4 regions of the Sphingobacterium sp. UBA2480 genome follow, and region 4 is predicted to be linked to each of the others. Evidence: riboswitches for the same ligand, from Rfam matches in the RefSeq annotation. Region 4 holds a riboswitch; each other region holds the start of a gene.

Region 1 (4,218 bases), on a different contig from region 4:
CAATTATTGATGTACTCAACAGAATCCAGGTCGCTTTTTATCAAAATCAGGAAATTCAGGATAAGATTGACACCAGCGAGTACCAACAATTTATCAGTCGACCATTACGTAATCTCGCTGATCTAAAAAGTAAACTCCATCTGAATAATCCGCTTTTTCGATTTGCGGTTCGGATGGCTCTTCTTTTTGGAACAGGTGCATTGATCGGTATTTTATTTTTGGATTTTAAATATACCTATTGGATCTTACTGACGATCGCTATTGTTGCCAGGCCAGCATTTTCAATGACAAAAACCCGTAATATAGAACGTATTGTCGGTACATTCTCGGGTATTATAGTTGGTGTGTTCTGCTTAATTTCTATTCATTTTCTTCCAGCACTCCTAACCATAGCTGCATTGGGTCTTTTTGGATTCTTTTTGTTCAACCGATCTAATTATATGGTCAGTGTCATCTTCATTACCTTGGGAATTGTGATTGCGCTCAATCTGTTCGAAGGGAACATCAATCTCATTTTAGGCAGCCGAATACTTTTCACACTGATTGGAGCATTCTTGGCTATAGCGGGTTATTTCTTGATACCTGTACGCCAGAGCACAGGCATGGTTCAGCTGGCAAAAGAGGTATCCCTTTACAACGCGCATTATTTCCAGATCATCAATAACCGTCTGTCGGACGAACGACAAAGTTCGTTTGATATACGACTGGCTCGTAAAAAGGCGCAGACCGCCATGGCCCTGTTTTCAGACGCCATCAATCAAATGAAAAAAGAACCCGAGCACAAATGGATGGATTGGTCACATATTCACCATTTTCAGGCACTCGCATATCAGGTCAATTCCCATTTGGTGGGCCTCTCGCTATCTTTAAACAAAAAGACGAATCGCCACCTCGCCTATGATATCCATAGTAGAATCGATGCGCTTAAACCTCTTCTAACAGATTTAAATCAAACTGCAGAACGGATCAATTTAAAGAAATCATAATACCCGATTGACAGTTACTTTTGCGGTTTCATCGGAAGATATGTGATGCCAATCGGCATGTTATTCAAAATTCCTTTAACTAAAAAATAGCATTTCTTTTGCTTTAATAAAAAAAGAGTTTATATTTGTGTCGTCTTCGAAAGAAGATTTCTAATCAACACCTCCCTTCATCAGTAGGTCTTGATTTATAAAGAAGTGGCGAGAGACTGGCTCAATGACCCACTGGCAACCTTCAATTTGTTTGAAAAGGTGCCAATTCCTGTCCAAAACAATATCGTTTTGGAGCATATAAATGACATAAGACAATGATTATTAAATTACTGAAGTCCATTAAAAATTCAGGTTCAACACAAGTGAACCGCACGATAAGCGAAAGTGTAACCCATCGTACAATTGTATCGATGCGAATGCGTATGCATATGCACTTCCATGCTTGTTAAAAATCATTTCCGTTTTCTTGGATAAAGATTTAACAGACCCTTCAAGGAGGTGTGTATGCTTCTCTTTTTACTTTGCAATTTCTTTTTGAACCCTTAAAATCTGATATATTATGTCTTCAAACAAAAATTTAAAATTCGAAACTCTTCAGGTTCACGCTGGCCAAGTCGCTGACCCTACTACGGGATCTAGAGCAGTTCCTATATATCAAACAACATCTTTTGTATTTGAAAATGCCGAACACGGCGCAAACTTATTTGCATTAAAGCAGTTCGGTAATATTTATACACGGATTATGAACCCTACTACGGATGTTTTCGAACAACGTATTGCGGCACTGGAAGGTGGAGTTGCAGCTGTTGCTGTTGCATCCGGCCAGGCGGCACAGTTTATAGCTTTAAATAATATTTTGGAAAGTGGTGACAATTTTGTTGCGGGATCCAACTTATACGGCGGTACATTCAACCAGTTTAAAGTTTCTTTTAAGCGCCTAGGCATCGAAGCTCGTTTTGCAACAGACGCCGAAGCAGATAAAATTGAAGCGCTCATTGATGATAAAACAAAAGCAATCTATGTTGAAACAATCGGAAACCCAAGTTTCAATATTCCCGACTTTGAAAAAATTGCTGCCGTAGCAAAAAAATATGACTTACCATTAATCGTCGACAATACTTTTGGAGCCGGAGGTTATTTATTTAAACCTCTGGAGTATGGTGCAAATGTGGTTGTTGAATCGGCAACTAAATGGATCGGTGGACATGGCACAAGCATTGGCGGTGTCATCGTCGACGGCGGAAACTACAATTGGGGCAATGGAAAATACCCGCAATTTTCCGAACCATCTGAAGGCTATCATGGTTTAGTATTTTCCGAAGTTTTCGGTGAAAGCGGACCATTCGGAAATATTCAATTTGCCATTCGGGCGCGTGTGGAAGGGCTCCGGGATTTCGGACCAGCACTCTCCCCTTTCAATTCATTTTTATTATTACAAGGACTTGAAACCTTGTCTTTGCGGGTGCAACGCCATGTAGACAACACTTTAGAGGTCGCAAAATGGCTTGAGGCGCATCCACAGGTAGAAAAAGTAAACTATCCGGGATTAAAAAGCTCTCCGAGCTTCGCTAACGCACAAAAATACCTTAAAAATGGCTATGGCGCGGTACTTTCTTTCCAGCTTAAAGGTGACGCAGCGCAAAAGGCCAATAGCTTTATCGACAGCTTAGAATTGATCAGTCATTTAGCCAATGTTGGTGATACGAAGTCATTGATTATTCATCCAGCAGCTACAACCCATCAACAATTGAGTGATGAAGATCAAGCCAATGCCGGAGTCTTCAAAGGCTTATTACGTCTTTCTGTAGGAATAGAGCATATTGATGATATCAAAGCTGATTTACAACAAGCTTTTGATAAAATTAAATAATCAGATTTTTTCGGCTTAAAACTTAAAACTGAAATGAGTAAGCATATATATCTGCACCCGGAGCCTTTTGTATTTGAAAATGGAAGAGAGCTTACTGATTTACAAATCAGTTATGAAACATTTGGCAAACCCAACGCAGATCGCAGCAATGTGATCTGGGTTTGCCATGCATTAACGGCCAATGCAGATGTGCTGGATTGGTGGTCCGGTCTTTTTGGAACAGGTGAGTTGTTTGATGCAAACGATTATTATATTATTTGTGCCAATGTCATAGGATCAGCATATAATAGCAGTAATCCGCTATCTGTAAACCCAGCAACCGGACAACCCTATTACCTATCTTTCCCCGAATTCACAGTGAGGGATTTGGTTCACGCACATCAAGTCCTTGCGGACCACCTGGAAATCAAACAAATAGAGATCCTTATCGGGGGGTCATTAGGCGGTCAACAAGCATTGGAATGGGCCGTATCGCACAGTATAGCCATCAACCATCTCATCGTGGTTGGAACAAATGCCGTCCACTCACCATGGGGTATTGCATTCAATGAAAGTCAACGTCTGGCCATTACAACTGATCGAACCTTTTACGCCAATCACCCTGATGGTGGAGCTAAAGGATTGAAAGTTGCACGCGCTATGGCACTGTTGTCTTACCGCAACTATACAACGTATGCCAACACGCAAAAGGAAGATGATAACGAAAAACTCGATCATTATAAAGCATCCTCCTATCAGAACTATCAGGGTGAAAAATTGGTGAAACGCTATAATGCGTACAGCTATTATTTCCTGACCAAAGCAATGGACAGCCACAATTTAGGTCGGGGAAGACGATCTATTGAATCTGCTTTGGCGAGCATTGATTGTCCAACTTTAGTCCTGAGCGTTAATACAGATTTGTTGTTTCCGCCACAAGAGCAACAATTCATCGCGCAACATGTTCCCAATGCCCATTATCAAGAGATTGAATCGACCTATGGCCACGATGGCTTTTTGATCGAAACAAAAAAACTCACAAAAATCATTAGCAGCTTTCTGCGGGAACAAAAAGAATACATAAACGAATTAGTATAAGAGAGTAAATAATATATAAGAGAATTTAAGAAGAGATATGAGTAATAAATTAACAATAGGGATGTTTGGGTTTGGTGTCGTAGGCCAAGGTCTTTACGATATCATCAAAACCAAAGATCTTAATCTGGAGATCAAGAAATTTGTCATTAAAAACGGAGATAAAAAACGCTCGCTACCAGCAGATTTATTTTCTACCGATGCCGAAACAATTTTAGGTGACCCAGAAATTAATACTGTTGTCGAACTAATCGATGATGCCGAAGCAGCATACCAACTAACTGTTCGTGCCTTGAA
Region 2 (4,218 bases), on a different contig from region 4:
GGAGTGGCTTTAATGTATATGATTCCGTTGCCATGCTGGGCGGCAAAAAAGCAGACTACATCGAAGATATTGCTATTGGAATGGAGCTTGCTAAACGTCCATTAAAGGATCGATTGAATGTGATCATCGTTCAAGAACTTATCAAAGAGGAGTTGGCTCAACGCGACATTAAAGCTCCTTTCAATATTGAAATATGGAGCACAAACAATATATTACTAAATAATATTTTAAACGAAGCCGCTTTAAATAACCCAACAAATACAACCAAATACTCAACGGCACTTTTTAAAGGTGATATCGGTGCTGCGCCAGGAAAATTAACCATCTATTTCCCCAATAAAAAGGCGATAATTGCCGATAATATGGGCTATCTGTTGCTGCCCATGCTGGCACTGCTTTTCTTGTTGGTGGGGTGTTTTGCTTATACACTGATTATCATCTTCAGACAAAAGAAAGTTTCGGAAATGAAGACGGATTTCATCAACAACATGACGCATGAGTTTAAAACACCTGTTGCAACAATTATGATTGCCAGTGAGTCACTTAAAGATCCAGACATCAATGCCGACCACAAGCGCGTTCAGAAATTGGCTAATATCATCTACGACGAAAATGTTAGACTCGGAAATCATATTGAACGTGTGCTCGATTTGGCAAGACTAGAAAAAGAAACGCTAAAACTCGACCAGGTAGAAGTATGCATCAATGATCTTGTTTCGGCAGTAACGGACAGTATGCAGCTACGGATGCAAAATATTGGCGGGAAATTCAGTATAGATCTTGCAGCGACCAAGGATGTTGTCGTTGGTGATGAGTTACATTTTTCCAATGTATTTTACAATCTTTTGGATAATGCCATCAAGTACAGCAAAGGAGATTTACATGTCAACATCAATTCAAAAAATGTTGGCGACACCATTGTTGTCACCATAGCCGACAATGGTATTGGGATGAGCCGGGATCACCTGCAAAAGATTTTCGACCAGTTTTACCGTATTCCAACTGGGAATGTTCATAATGTCAAAGGATTTGGCCTTGGCTTAAGTTATGTACAGGACATTCTGAGAAGGCTGAACGGAAAAATTACAGTTAAAAGTGAAAAAGATAAAGGCACGACCTTTGAAGTAATTTTGCCTATTAAAAAATAAAACGTTCCTTTTTTGTATATTTCCTCTTTAAAAAATTTCAAAGGTTGAGGAAGGCTGATTTATCAGCATCAAGGGACATTGGTGAAAATTAATATATTCATTATGCAAAAGATATTATTAGCAGAAGATGATCCTAATTTGGGGGATCTTTTAAAAGACTATCTCGAATTAAAGGGAAAATTTGACGTCACATTATGCACGGATGGAGATGAAGCGATTTCTCAATTCAAAAAAAATAACTACGACCTTTGTATTTTTGATGTCATGATGCCAAAAAAGGACGGATTTACAGTTGGACGTGAAATCAGAAAAACAAACAATACTGTTCCTATTATCTTTGCCACAGCAAAGGGGATGATGGAAGATAAGACCGAAGCCTTTGAGCTAGGAGGAGATGATTATATCACCAAGCCTTTTCGAGTGGAAGAATTATTGCTCCGCATCAATGCTTTGCTGAAACGCAGTGTTCGAGACAAAGAAGAAGAAGTGGTTGCGGATAAATTTGAAATTGGCGATTATTTCTTTGATTATACAAGTCAGCAGATTTCTTACAAAGGACAGATGCAAAAACTCTCCACGAAAGAAGCTGAACTACTCCGCTTGCTTTGCTTAAAGAAAAATGATGTGCTGACCCGGGAAGAAGCGTTGTTAAAAATATGGCATGATGATAACTATTTTACGGGTAGAAGTATGGATGTATTTCTCAGTAAACTTCGTAAATATCTAAAAGAAGATAGCAAAGTTGAAATTGTCAATGTGCACGGAAAAGGTTACAAACTTTTGGTCAGTTAAAAAAAGGGGAATGAAAAATATAGTCATTCCCCTTTTTATGCTACACGCGTATTCAAGCGTGACTTACTCGAATTCGTGGATGAAAATAAAAGAACAAAACAATTTCATCCTTAGTAGAATATAAAAAATTGACGCACTTTTATAAAAAATTTGCATTTCAAAAAGAAATGTTCTAACTTAGCGTCGCTTATAGAGAAAGGCAGAGGGAATAGACCCGATGAAGCCTTAGCAACCTGTCCCTTGACAAGGTGCTAAATTCTACCCTACTTGATATGGGAATGATAAGCCGAAGTCACCAAATTCTAGTGTGTCCTTCTCTCTCTAGCAAGAAATATAGTTGAAAAAGAAATATTAAAAACATTCATTATGTTATTGACTAACAATTTAGGTTACCCTCGTGTGGGCGCGTTCCGCGAATTGAAAAAAGCCAATGAGGCCTATTGGGCTAAAAAATCTTCTGTTGAGGAATTATTGGACACAGCAAAAAAAATTCGTGAAGGCAATTGGAAAACACAAAAAGATGCTGGAATAGATTTGATCCCTTCCAATGATTTCTCTTTTTACGATCAAGTATTGGATTTAACCCTCACTGTTGGTGCAATTCCTGCTCGCTACCATTCTTTATTGAATAAAGTAGACAACAATTACAGTTTAGATCTATATTTTGCCATGGCGCGCGGTTTCCAACAAGAAGGAATCGACGTGACTGCAATGGAAATGACCAAGTGGTTGGATACGAACTACCACTACATGGTACCAGAATTCACAAAAGATCAAGAATTCAAATTGACTTCCGAAAAATTCTTAAATGAATACAACGAAGCAAAATCATTGGGCATCGATACTAAACCAGTTCTATTAGGTCCTATTACATACCTTTTGATCGGTAAAGAAAAAGAAGCTGGCTTCGACCGTATCGATTTATTGGATAAACTTATTCCAGTATATGAGCAAATACTAGCTAAATTAGCTGATGCTGGTGCACAATATGTTCAGATTGACGAGCCTTTCTTAGCATTGGATTTAGATGCTAAAGTAAAAGCTTTATATCAACCTACTTTCGAAAAATTAGCTGCAGCAGCAAAAAATATCAAATTAATCGCAACGACTTACTTCGAAGCTTTAAAAGACAACGAAGATATCGCAGTTAACCTACCTATCCATGCTTTACATTTGGATCTGGTACGCGGTGAAAACCAATTGGATACGGTATTGGCTAAAGTTCCTGCTTCATTAACATTATCTTTAGGTATTGTTGAAGGCCGTAACATCTGGAAAAATGATTACGAAAAATCATTGGTTAAAATCAAACAGGCTGTTGATGCATTAGGAAAAGACCGTGTATGGGTAGCTCCTTCTTCATCTTTGTTGCACGTTCCTTTTGACTTAGACAATGAACACAATGAACAATCGCTACCAGCTGAAGTAAAAAACTGGTTAGCATTTGCTAAACAAAAATTAGCTGAAGTAAAAGACTTAGCCGTACTAGCGGAGGGAGAAGTTGATGCTGAAACAGCAAAACGCTTCGAAGCGAACAAAGCGGCTGCTGAAAGCCGTCGTACCTCTCCATTGATCCACAAACCAGAGGTTAAAACACGTACAAGCAATATTACTGATGACGATGCAAAACGCACTTCAGCATTTGCAGACCGTAAAGCAGCGCAACAAGCGAAATTCAACTTACCGGCGTTCCCGACCACAACTATCGGTTCATTCCCACAAACGAAAGATGTTCGTAAATGGAGAGCAGATCTGAAAAAGGGTGCTATTACGCAGGCAGAATACGATAAAGCAATCGCAGAAGAAACAGAAAACACCATCCGTCTTCAAGAGCAATTGGATATCGACGTATTAGTACACGGCGAATTCGAACGTAATGACATGGTTGAATACTTCGGTGAACAATTGGCTGGTTACGCTTTCACACAAAATGGTTGGGTACAATCTTACGGTTCACGTTGTGTAAAACCTCCGATTATCTATGGTGACGTATACCGTCCTGAAGATATGACTGTCCGTTGGTCTTCATATGCACAATCATTGACAAATCGTCCGGTTAAAGGTATGTTGACTGGTCCTGTAACAATCTTACAATGGTCTTTCGTACGTAACGATCAACCGCGCTCAACAACGACTTACCAAATTGCATTGGCGATCTTGGATGAAGTACAAGCCTTGGAAAAAGCAGGTATCAAAATCATACAAATCGATGAACCAGCTATCCGTGAAGGATTACCGTTACGTAAAGCTGATCAAAAAGATTACTTGAACTGGGCAG
Region 3 (4,218 bases), on a different contig from region 4:
TAAGGGCCTGGATCCTGAGCGCTATGGAAATGGTGACCTCGTGCAATATCCGCAAAACAAGATTTATTCATTTGGTGTACAAGTTAATTTTTAAGTGCTATGAAAAAGAAATTTATAACAGCGTTGCTATTATCCGGACTATTTTTGGGTTCCTGTAACAGTGCCTTGGACCTCAATCCTTTGGATCAGATTGCTTCGGACAACTATTTTAGCAAAAAATCGGATTTTGATAATGCCTTGGCCGGTGTTTACGCTTCGTTGCAGAGTGAGACGTTCTCTTATGGGATGCCTTTTCGGGACTGTCTGACCGACAATGGCTATAATCAGTTCAATTCAGGTAGCGTCAACGAAATCGTTGGCGGCAATTTAAATCCAACAACAGGTGGCTACGAAACCGGTATCTATAATGATGCATACGTAGCGATAGGCAGAGCAAATCGTTTGATCGAGAAATTACAAAGCTATGCAGGGGCAGACATAAACGATGCAGAGAAAAAGAAAATGGAAGCTGAAGCCCGCTTTATCCGTGCTTTCGTTTATTTCCAATTGTACAGTATCTATGGCGAAGTGCCGCTTGTGCTGACTCCCCTCAATCTGGAGAATCAGCGTCAGCCAAAGGAAAGTGCAGAGAATATACTAAAACAGATTCGAGCTGATCTGGATTTTGGGATCGCCAACTTAGCGGCTAAACCGTATTTCAATAATGGGGGGCATGCGACCGCAAGTTCAGCAAAAGCCTTGAAAGCACGGGTTTTATTGTTTGCGGCTTATGGTGACAAAGGGGTGCCCGATTTAGCAATCTTGAAAGAGGTAAAAGACTTATGCACCGATATCATGAAAGAGTATACCCTGAGTACGGCTTTTGAAAATGTCTTTCGCGATGCGACACAAAAGAATAATACCGAGATTATCTTTTCGGTCAATTTTCTGGCACCGAATAATACTGCCCCTTGGGACATGTACCTAGGCGATTGGATTGCTGCTTCGCCTTTACAAAACCTGGTGGATACCTATGAATGCAAAGATGGTTTGCCTTTTGGTGAATCACCGTTGACCGACCGAACCAACCCGTTCAAAGATAGGGATCCGCGCCTGAGCAAAACAATTTTTGTGGACCATCCTGATTTTGGCGGCGGTAAGATCCATACACCGTCCAATCCGCGGCCTACGGGGTATGGGGTGCTGAAATTTTTGGATCCGGCCAACTTACCTTTTGGCTTTTCAACATTGAGCCAACAGGATGCGGTTGTACTGCGGTTTGGCGAGGTGTTATTGATGTATGCCGAAGCACAAAATGAAATCGCCGGGCCAGATCAATCGGTTTATGATGCCATGAATACTTTGCGGAGTCGGGTTCAGATGCCTGGGTTCCCTGCCGGTTATACCAAGGAAAAAATGCGCGACCGTATCCGCCACGAAAGAAGAGTCGAACTTGCTTTTGAAGGACTACGGCATTACGACCTGATTCGTTGGCATATTGCGGGTGAAGTACTCAATGCTGTCAAAGACAGTAAAGTGCCCTATCATTTCGAAGATAAATTCTATCGCTGGCCATTACCACAAACAGAAATTGAGAAAAGCGCAGGGATACTGATTCAGAATCCAAACTATAAATAACAAGACTTTTTGCCTTCTTCTGATCGGCAATTTCCTAAACCAACCACAGCAGCGCGCACGAAATCTTTTCGATGCGCGCTATTTTTGGCGGTGATAACGATTACTGTAAAGGGATCAACACATTCTGTTCCAAGCGTACAGGGACATGCTTCACCGAGGTAAAACCGTCTTCCTTAGAAACTATGTTGGAAAGATCGAGTCCTCTTTTGGAGAACGTACTGATCAAAGCTGTTCTAAAGGTAGCTTTTGATGATCCCCAGCCTTGTCCTAAGATGGTGTCATTGTTAAGCTGTATGAGTTCATCCGTTGAATAATAACTGAATTTTTCCAGTAAGTGTTGGTAAAGATTTGTTGTAGTAGCCATACAATTTAAAAATTTAAAGGATTAAACCATAAACTGTATCCAGATCTTTGTGGGAAAATAATCGTTCTGCAACGTTTATTTTGGTCGAAACCCGTATTAATTTACCACCGCGGTGCCTGCACTCGGTTGGTATTGCATCATGCAATTCTGAATACTCTACAAATATAGTAGATTATTTTTTATTATAAAAAATATTTTTGTTTTTAAGGGTAAATGAGCGTTAAAATCAGTACAAGGGAGGTCAAAGTGGGGGCAGGTTGTTGTTTTTGATTTGGTTATGAAGCGGATAGCTGGACGGTAAATTTATCATGCTACTGTAATCTCATTTAAAATACTTTTAATAAATAAAGATAAGACGATACTTTTGCGCCATGAATAGAATTGCGGAAATTAATGAATACATTGCTGCCGAACGCGAGGTATTATTGCAACACCCTTTGTATCGTAAGATCAAAACGATCAAGAATCTACGTTCTTTTACAGAAGGGCATGTTTACGCTGTATGGGATTTTATGTCTTTACTAAAAGCTTTACAGATTAAATTGACCTGTACGACTTTACCCTGGTTTGCGAGCGAGCATCCATCAACACGCTATCTGATCAACGAAATTGTATTGGCAGAGGAGTCGGACGAATACATTGATGGCCGCCGTTTGAGCCATTTTGAAATGTATCTGGACGCCATGGATGCCATGGGTGCCGATCTTCATCTGGTCAATAAATTTATCGGTCATGCCAAAAAATCGAGCGACATATTCGATGTCATCGCGACGACAACATTGGATAAGCGGATCAAAGACTTTTTGAATTTTACATTTGAAGTGATTGCTGAAGGTGAGGTGCATAAAATTGCTGCCGCCTTTACGTTCGGGCGTGAAGATCTTATTCCGGGAATGTTTACCTCTATCTTGGAAGAAATTAAAACAAATTTCCCTACAGCCAATCTGGATAGCTTTATTTATTATTTCCAGCGTCATATTGATCTGGACGGCGACGAGCATGGACCTTTGGCCATGCAGATGATCACAGATCTTGCGAAGGACGATGACGTTAAATGGGCAGAAATGAAGGAGATCAGTAAAATCGCGCTACAAAAAAGAATACAATTGTGGAATGCAATAGAAGATTCTTTATACGGATAATCTGGTTTTATACCATCCCCGAAAGGCCTCTCAAATGTTGATTTGAGAGGCCTTTTTTATAGGCTGTAAAAAGAGTAGCGCAAACCCTACTTGGCAGATATTGGTCTTTTTGCTTGAATTGATGAAAAAATGTCTTTTTTCCATAACATATTGGCGTTTGTGAAGAAATCCAAGTTGTAATAAGTGTCTAAGTTTGCAACGCAAAAAAATAATAGAGCACACGTGAACTTTTTTCCTCCCCATTGGGCAAAAGGAATACTAACTATGGGATTGTTAGTATTCACTATTTCGGACACCTTCGCCCTCGATTCTTTGCGTATGTCCCTGAAAGACATGATCGACAAAGCACTCCAGAACAGTAAATACGTCGAGCAGTCCTATTTGCAGCTCAAAGAAAGTGAGGTGGCAGTCCAGCAGCAACGCATGGAACTGCTGCCCAAAATCTCCGCCAGAGCTTCTGCCAGTTATGCGAGTAATATGCCTGTTTATGATCAAGGCCTTTTAAATAAACCCGCCCAGCATGATATCATTCACTACTTGTACGATAGCGGTTTGGATTTTTATCTGAATCTCTACAATGGGCATCGCGATCTGATGAAAATTGAGTCCAAAAAATTGGAAAATGAGCTGGCCCGGATCGATTGGAAGAATGCGGCGGCGCAGAAGAAATTGGAGGTTTGCAATCTTTTTTTGGATTTGGAACTGTCGTATAGTAATAAATCTCTAATCGAGCAGGATATTGCTGATCAACGGGTACAACTCCAGGAGATTGAACATCTGTATACGGCGGGTGTTGTCTTGCACAGTGACGTTTTGCGTATTTCGTTAGAACTTTCGAAACGGGAACTGTTGCTCGTTCAGATCGGTCATGATATTCAGGCTGCAAATCAGAAACTACAGCTTATTGGAGGCATTACAGCGGAGATTATCCCCTTGAGCGAGCCTTTTAAAGTGGAAAGCCCCAGTTATGAAACGCTTGTTGCCGAAGCGCGAAGCCATGCTTTTTCCCTCCAAAAATCCGAACAGGAAGTTGTTTTGAAGAAATTATCAGTCAAACAGGCCCGATCAAATTATCTTCCTGAATTGGGGTTGACC
Region 4 (4,218 bases):
AATAACAGATGTTCAGGAATTCCCACAACAATTTGTCGCCACAGTAGATATGGATGGCAAAGAACTGATGTTTCCGCTGTCCGACGATTTGATCTTAGGAATTGATGGCGAAGAGGAGATCATTGAAGTTGAATTGCCTGAGGGATTGGTCGATCTGTATAAGGAATAGGCATATCCCCAAGCTTATTCAATTGAATATCCTATACTTACTATTGCAGTAATTTCTTATCTTGGTCCTTATATATTAATATTACTATTGGCCATAATTATTAATTGATTTTGAAACCGTTATTACTGCTGTTATTCACACTCTCATTGTCTTCGTGTACTTTCTTTGGGAAGAAAAAGGAGTTTCCTGAAGGTAACTACCAAATGATATTGGGCTATCCAAATGATGAGTATCATAAATTAAAAAGAGAATCTCCCCAAAATGTGGAGGCAGATACCTATGGTAATGATCCTATTCTATACCGATCCTTTCTTTCGCTTCATGATAAGGACCAGTTTGTCATGGCGATTGATGATATCTTACTCTTTGGTAAGTACAAATTTGACGGTGATAGATTAGAATTGACGGATGAGAAAAAAGGTAGTGTCGCTTTGGATATTGTTAAAATAAAAAAAGATTTTGTTCAGCTGAGAGGTGATTTTTCACAGTTTAGCTCAGCACGTATACCCACTAGTGAAAGACTTTATATCAACTTTGTGTTAGATAAAACCCTTATCCGGGAAACGCCCAGTAAATTTGATAGCCAAGTGAATTTATGGCGAAATGCTCCGGTAAAATCAGAAAGTGAAAAGGAGATAAAAGCGAGGGCCTTGAATTTTGTAGATTATTCTATCGCTTATTTCCAACACATATCAAGCTCTGGCACCCATCACGATTATCGAATGGATGGTGTCGAATCACCAATTATTTATGCCGAGAATGGCATTGTGCTCAAGGCATGGGCAGATGTTCCTGATTCTTGGAAGGAATTATTTTACAACGAAAAAGAGGCATTAGTCGCCTATCACTATTTATTTGACGGATTTAAATATGGATCGAAAGAAGAGTACCATGTTCGGGGACTCTTATTGATCACATTTTATCTCAAAAATTTACGGAATTCTTTGGCAGCTAATCTTTAGCCAATGTTCTTGTGGCATAGTCAATCTCTTCGCTGTCTATGATCCTCGATCGTTAATTCTACTGGTTTTTCTAGGTCTTTAACTCTTGGTAGCGCGAAGAATCCTGTCGTTGCATGGACACAAAGCTAAAGTGACGTTGAAACTCTTGGTAGGGCGAAGAATCCTGTCGTTGCATGGACACAAAGCTAAAGTGACGTTGAAACATCGTTTATTGAAGTCTTTTTGCTGCTATTTTTGCCTTTTCGAAAAAATATTTTTGTCTTTTGATTTTTTAAAACGATATTAGCAACGCTTATAGAGAAAGGCCGAGGGAATAGACCCGTTGAAGCCTTAGCAACCTGTATTGTTCAAGGTGCTAAATTCTACCCTACTCCATGTGGGAAAGATAAGTTACATGTAGATAAACGATTCCTCGACGTGTGCGTTTCGATGTAAGCCAACCAAACTAAAAACAGTTTTTTAATGAAGATTATCGATCATATCCAGAATGCCAAAGGAAAAACATTGTTTTCTTTTGAGCTATTGCCACCGGCGAAAGGGCAGGGCATCCAAAGTATTTTTAAAACCATGGATGAACTGATGGAGTTTAAACCTCCTTTTATCGACGTCACCTACCATCGGGAAGATTATATCTATAAAGAGCATGCGAGTGGATTACTGGAACGTGTTTCCTATCGTAAACGTCCTGGGACAGTGGCGATATGTGCGGCCATCATGAATAAATATAAAGTGGATGCGGTGCCACATTTGATATGTGGGGGTTTTACAAAAGAGGAAACTGAAAATGCATTGATCGATTTGAACTTCCTGGGGATAGATAACGTTTTGGTGTTGCGGGGTGATGCACGTAAGGGCGATGCCGATTTTATACCAACCGATGGTGGACATGCTTTTGCAACAGACCTATTGGAACAGGTAACCGATATGAATAAAGGAAAGTATCTGCATGAAGACATTATCACGTCGGAAAAGACTGATTTTTGCATCGGAGTAGCCGGGTATCCCGAAAAGCATTTTGAATCTCCAAATTTCAATACTGACTTTAAATATCTGAAACAAAAAGTCGATATGGGAGCAGAGTTTATTGTGACTCAGATGTTCTTTAATGTTGAAAAATACAAGGAATTTGTAACAAAATGTAGGGACAATGGAATCCATGTGCCTATTATTCCGGGATTAAAACCACTGACAACAAAAAAGCAATTGGTGACCTTGCCAAGAATTTTTCATTTAGATATTCCAGAGGAACTGAGTGACGCTGTCGCGGCATGTAAAACGAATGCCGACGTCAGACAGGTAGGTGAAGAGTGGTTGGTACAGCAATGCCAAGAGCTGATTAAATTTGGCGCTCCGGTATTACATTTTTATACGATGAGTAATCCTGGTCCAACAAAGAAGATTGTTGAAAAACTAGCCTAACTCATAAAATGATAAAAAAGGGAGCAGATAAGCTCCCTTTTTTATGATAATATTCATTGTGAAAGCCTGAAATAGGTTGAAAGTCTCGGCAGCGTGGTTTAGGTCGATCTCTATATTCAGTGTTGAATAGCCTGTTTACAGTCAGGTACTGGTGTTAAATAGTGTTAATTCGTGTGTCGGAGTCAGGATAACTTTTTAACTTAAAGTGCTAAAAAGGATTTTAACAATAGACCAATTGACCTTATGACGTACAATAGATTAAATTCTCTACTCGGTTTTGCTTGCGGACTAATTGCCACCTGTGTATATATCGCTACAGTTGAAAAGACGGTAAGCTGGTGGGATTGCGGTGAATTTATAGCCTGTGCCTATAAATTGGAGGTGGCACATCAACCGGGAGCACCATTGTTTCTTCTTATTCAGAATATATTTTCTAATCTCGCTTTAGGGAATAAGGGGCAGATCGCCTATTGGATGAATATAGGTTCTGCAGTTTGCAGTGGAATTACTGTTACCTTTTTATTTTGGACAATAACCGCCATTGCTAAAAAGCTACTCAACAAAGACAAACAAGCTTCTTTGTCAACCTACCTGCAGATCTTCGGCGCAGGAGTTGTCGGTGCAATGGCATTTAGTTTCAGCGATTCATTTTGGTATTCGGCAGTAGAATCTGAAGTTTATGCAATGTCTTCCTTATGTACAGCAGTTGTATTTTGGGCAATTTTAAAGTGGGAAGTCCGTGCAGATGAAGACGGTAGCGATCGTTGGCTGGTTTTTATTGCTTTTGTTATGGGGCTTTCGATCGGAGTGCATCTATTAAATCTTTTAGCAATCCCGGCTATCGCGATGGTTGTTTATTTCCGAAGAGCGCGACAGGTTAATGCGAAAGGGACAATAAAAGCTTTCCTCGTCGGAGTGCTGATCTTGGGGGCCGTTTTGTGGGGAATTATTCAATGGTTAGTCGGTCTAGCGGCTAAAGTGGATCTCGTATTTGTGAACTCATTGGGAATGGGATTTGGTACCGGAATTTTTTTCTCGTGCCTATTATTGGGGGGATTGATAATTTACGGTCTATATTATTCCTATAAAAAGCAGAAATATACACTCAATACAGCCTTGCTGGTTCTTTGTTTTGTTTTATTTGGATACAGTTCCTACACCATGGTCATGATCCGTGGGAAAGCAAATCCATCCTTGAACAATAATGCGCCGGATAATGTATTTTCTTTTTTAGGATATTTGAGCCGTGAACAATATATACGGGAACCGTTACTCAAAGGACCTTATTATGACTCGCAAGTGGTTGGCGTCGATAGTAAGACGAGCTATCGGAAAGATAAGTCGGAGTATGTTCCCTTCACACAGGTAGACAAATATCAATTTGATAAGGAAACCTTTTTCCCGCGTATCTATAGCCAAGATGGAAGCCATCAAGCTTATTACAGAAGTTACCTCAATTTGAAAGAAGGGCAACAGCCAACGTTTTCCGATAATTTTAAGTTCTTTTTTAATTTTCAACTGGGAGATATGTATACCCGATATTTCTTATGGAATTTTGTGGGTAGACAGAATGACAGGCAAGGATATGGGACCTATAGTGACGGCAACTGGTTGTCGGGGATCAGACCATTGGATAATTGGCGTTTAGGGGGGCAAGATAAAATATCT

Evidence for each region. A riboswitch is a leader RNA that binds a small molecule or an ion and turns the genes downstream of it on or off. The one in region 4 is predicted to bind S-adenosylmethionine.
Region 1: another riboswitch for S-adenosylmethionine. It lies ahead of B3600_RS18015 (O-acetylhomoserine aminocarboxypropyltransferase/cysteine synthase family protein); the one in region 4 lies ahead of B3600_RS08870 (methylenetetrahydrofolate reductase).
Region 2: another riboswitch for S-adenosylmethionine. It lies ahead of metE (5-methyltetrahydropteroyltriglutamate--homocysteine S-methyltransferase); the one in region 4 lies ahead of B3600_RS08870 (methylenetetrahydrofolate reductase).
Region 3: another riboswitch for S-adenosylmethionine. It lies ahead of B3600_RS13795 (hypothetical protein); the one in region 4 lies ahead of B3600_RS08870 (methylenetetrahydrofolate reductase).

Annotation. Positions count from the first base shown of each region.
Region 1 is NZ_DDPA01000007.1:1,140,215-1,144,432, reverse strand. Features, by position in the region: gene B3600_RS18020 (FUSC family protein) at 1-986, shown strand, start outside; SAM riboswitch class I at 1,169-1,281, shown strand; gene B3600_RS18015 (O-acetylhomoserine aminocarboxypropyltransferase/cysteine synthase family protein) at 1,537-2,847, shown strand; gene B3600_RS18010 (homoserine O-acetyltransferase family protein) at 2,881-3,924, shown strand; gene B3600_RS18005 (homoserine dehydrogenase) at 3,962-4,218, shown strand, end outside.
Region 2 is NZ_DDPA01000010.1:217,754-221,971, reverse strand. Features, by position in the region: gene B3600_RS24865 (sensor histidine kinase) at 1-1,148, shown strand, start outside; gene B3600_RS24860 (response regulator transcription factor) at 1,251-1,940, shown strand; SAM riboswitch class I at 2,125-2,228, shown strand; gene metE (5-methyltetrahydropteroyltriglutamate--homocysteine S-methyltransferase) at 2,307-4,218, shown strand, end outside.
Region 3 is NZ_DDPA01000007.1:129,599-133,816, forward strand. Features, by position in the region: gene B3600_RS13785 (SusC/RagA family TonB-linked outer membrane protein) at 1-94, shown strand, start outside; gene B3600_RS13790 (RagB/SusD family nutrient uptake outer membrane protein) at 100-1,617, shown strand; gene B3600_RS13795 (hypothetical protein) at 1,718-1,981, opposite strand; SAM-I-IV-variant riboswitch at 2,048-2,141, opposite strand; gene B3600_RS13800 (DUF3050 domain-containing protein) at 2,353-3,123, shown strand; gene B3600_RS13805 (TolC family protein) at 3,388-4,218, shown strand, end outside.
Region 4 is NZ_DDPA01000004.1:344,356-348,573, reverse strand. Features, by position in the region: gene rimM (ribosome maturation factor RimM) at 1-169, shown strand, start outside; gene B3600_RS08880 (hypothetical protein) at 280-1,131, shown strand; gene B3600_RS08875 (hypothetical protein) at 1,202-1,336, opposite strand; SAM riboswitch class I at 1,421-1,523, shown strand; gene B3600_RS08870 (methylenetetrahydrofolate reductase) at 1,594-2,550, shown strand; gene B3600_RS08865 (DUF2723 domain-containing protein) at 2,794-4,218, shown strand, end outside.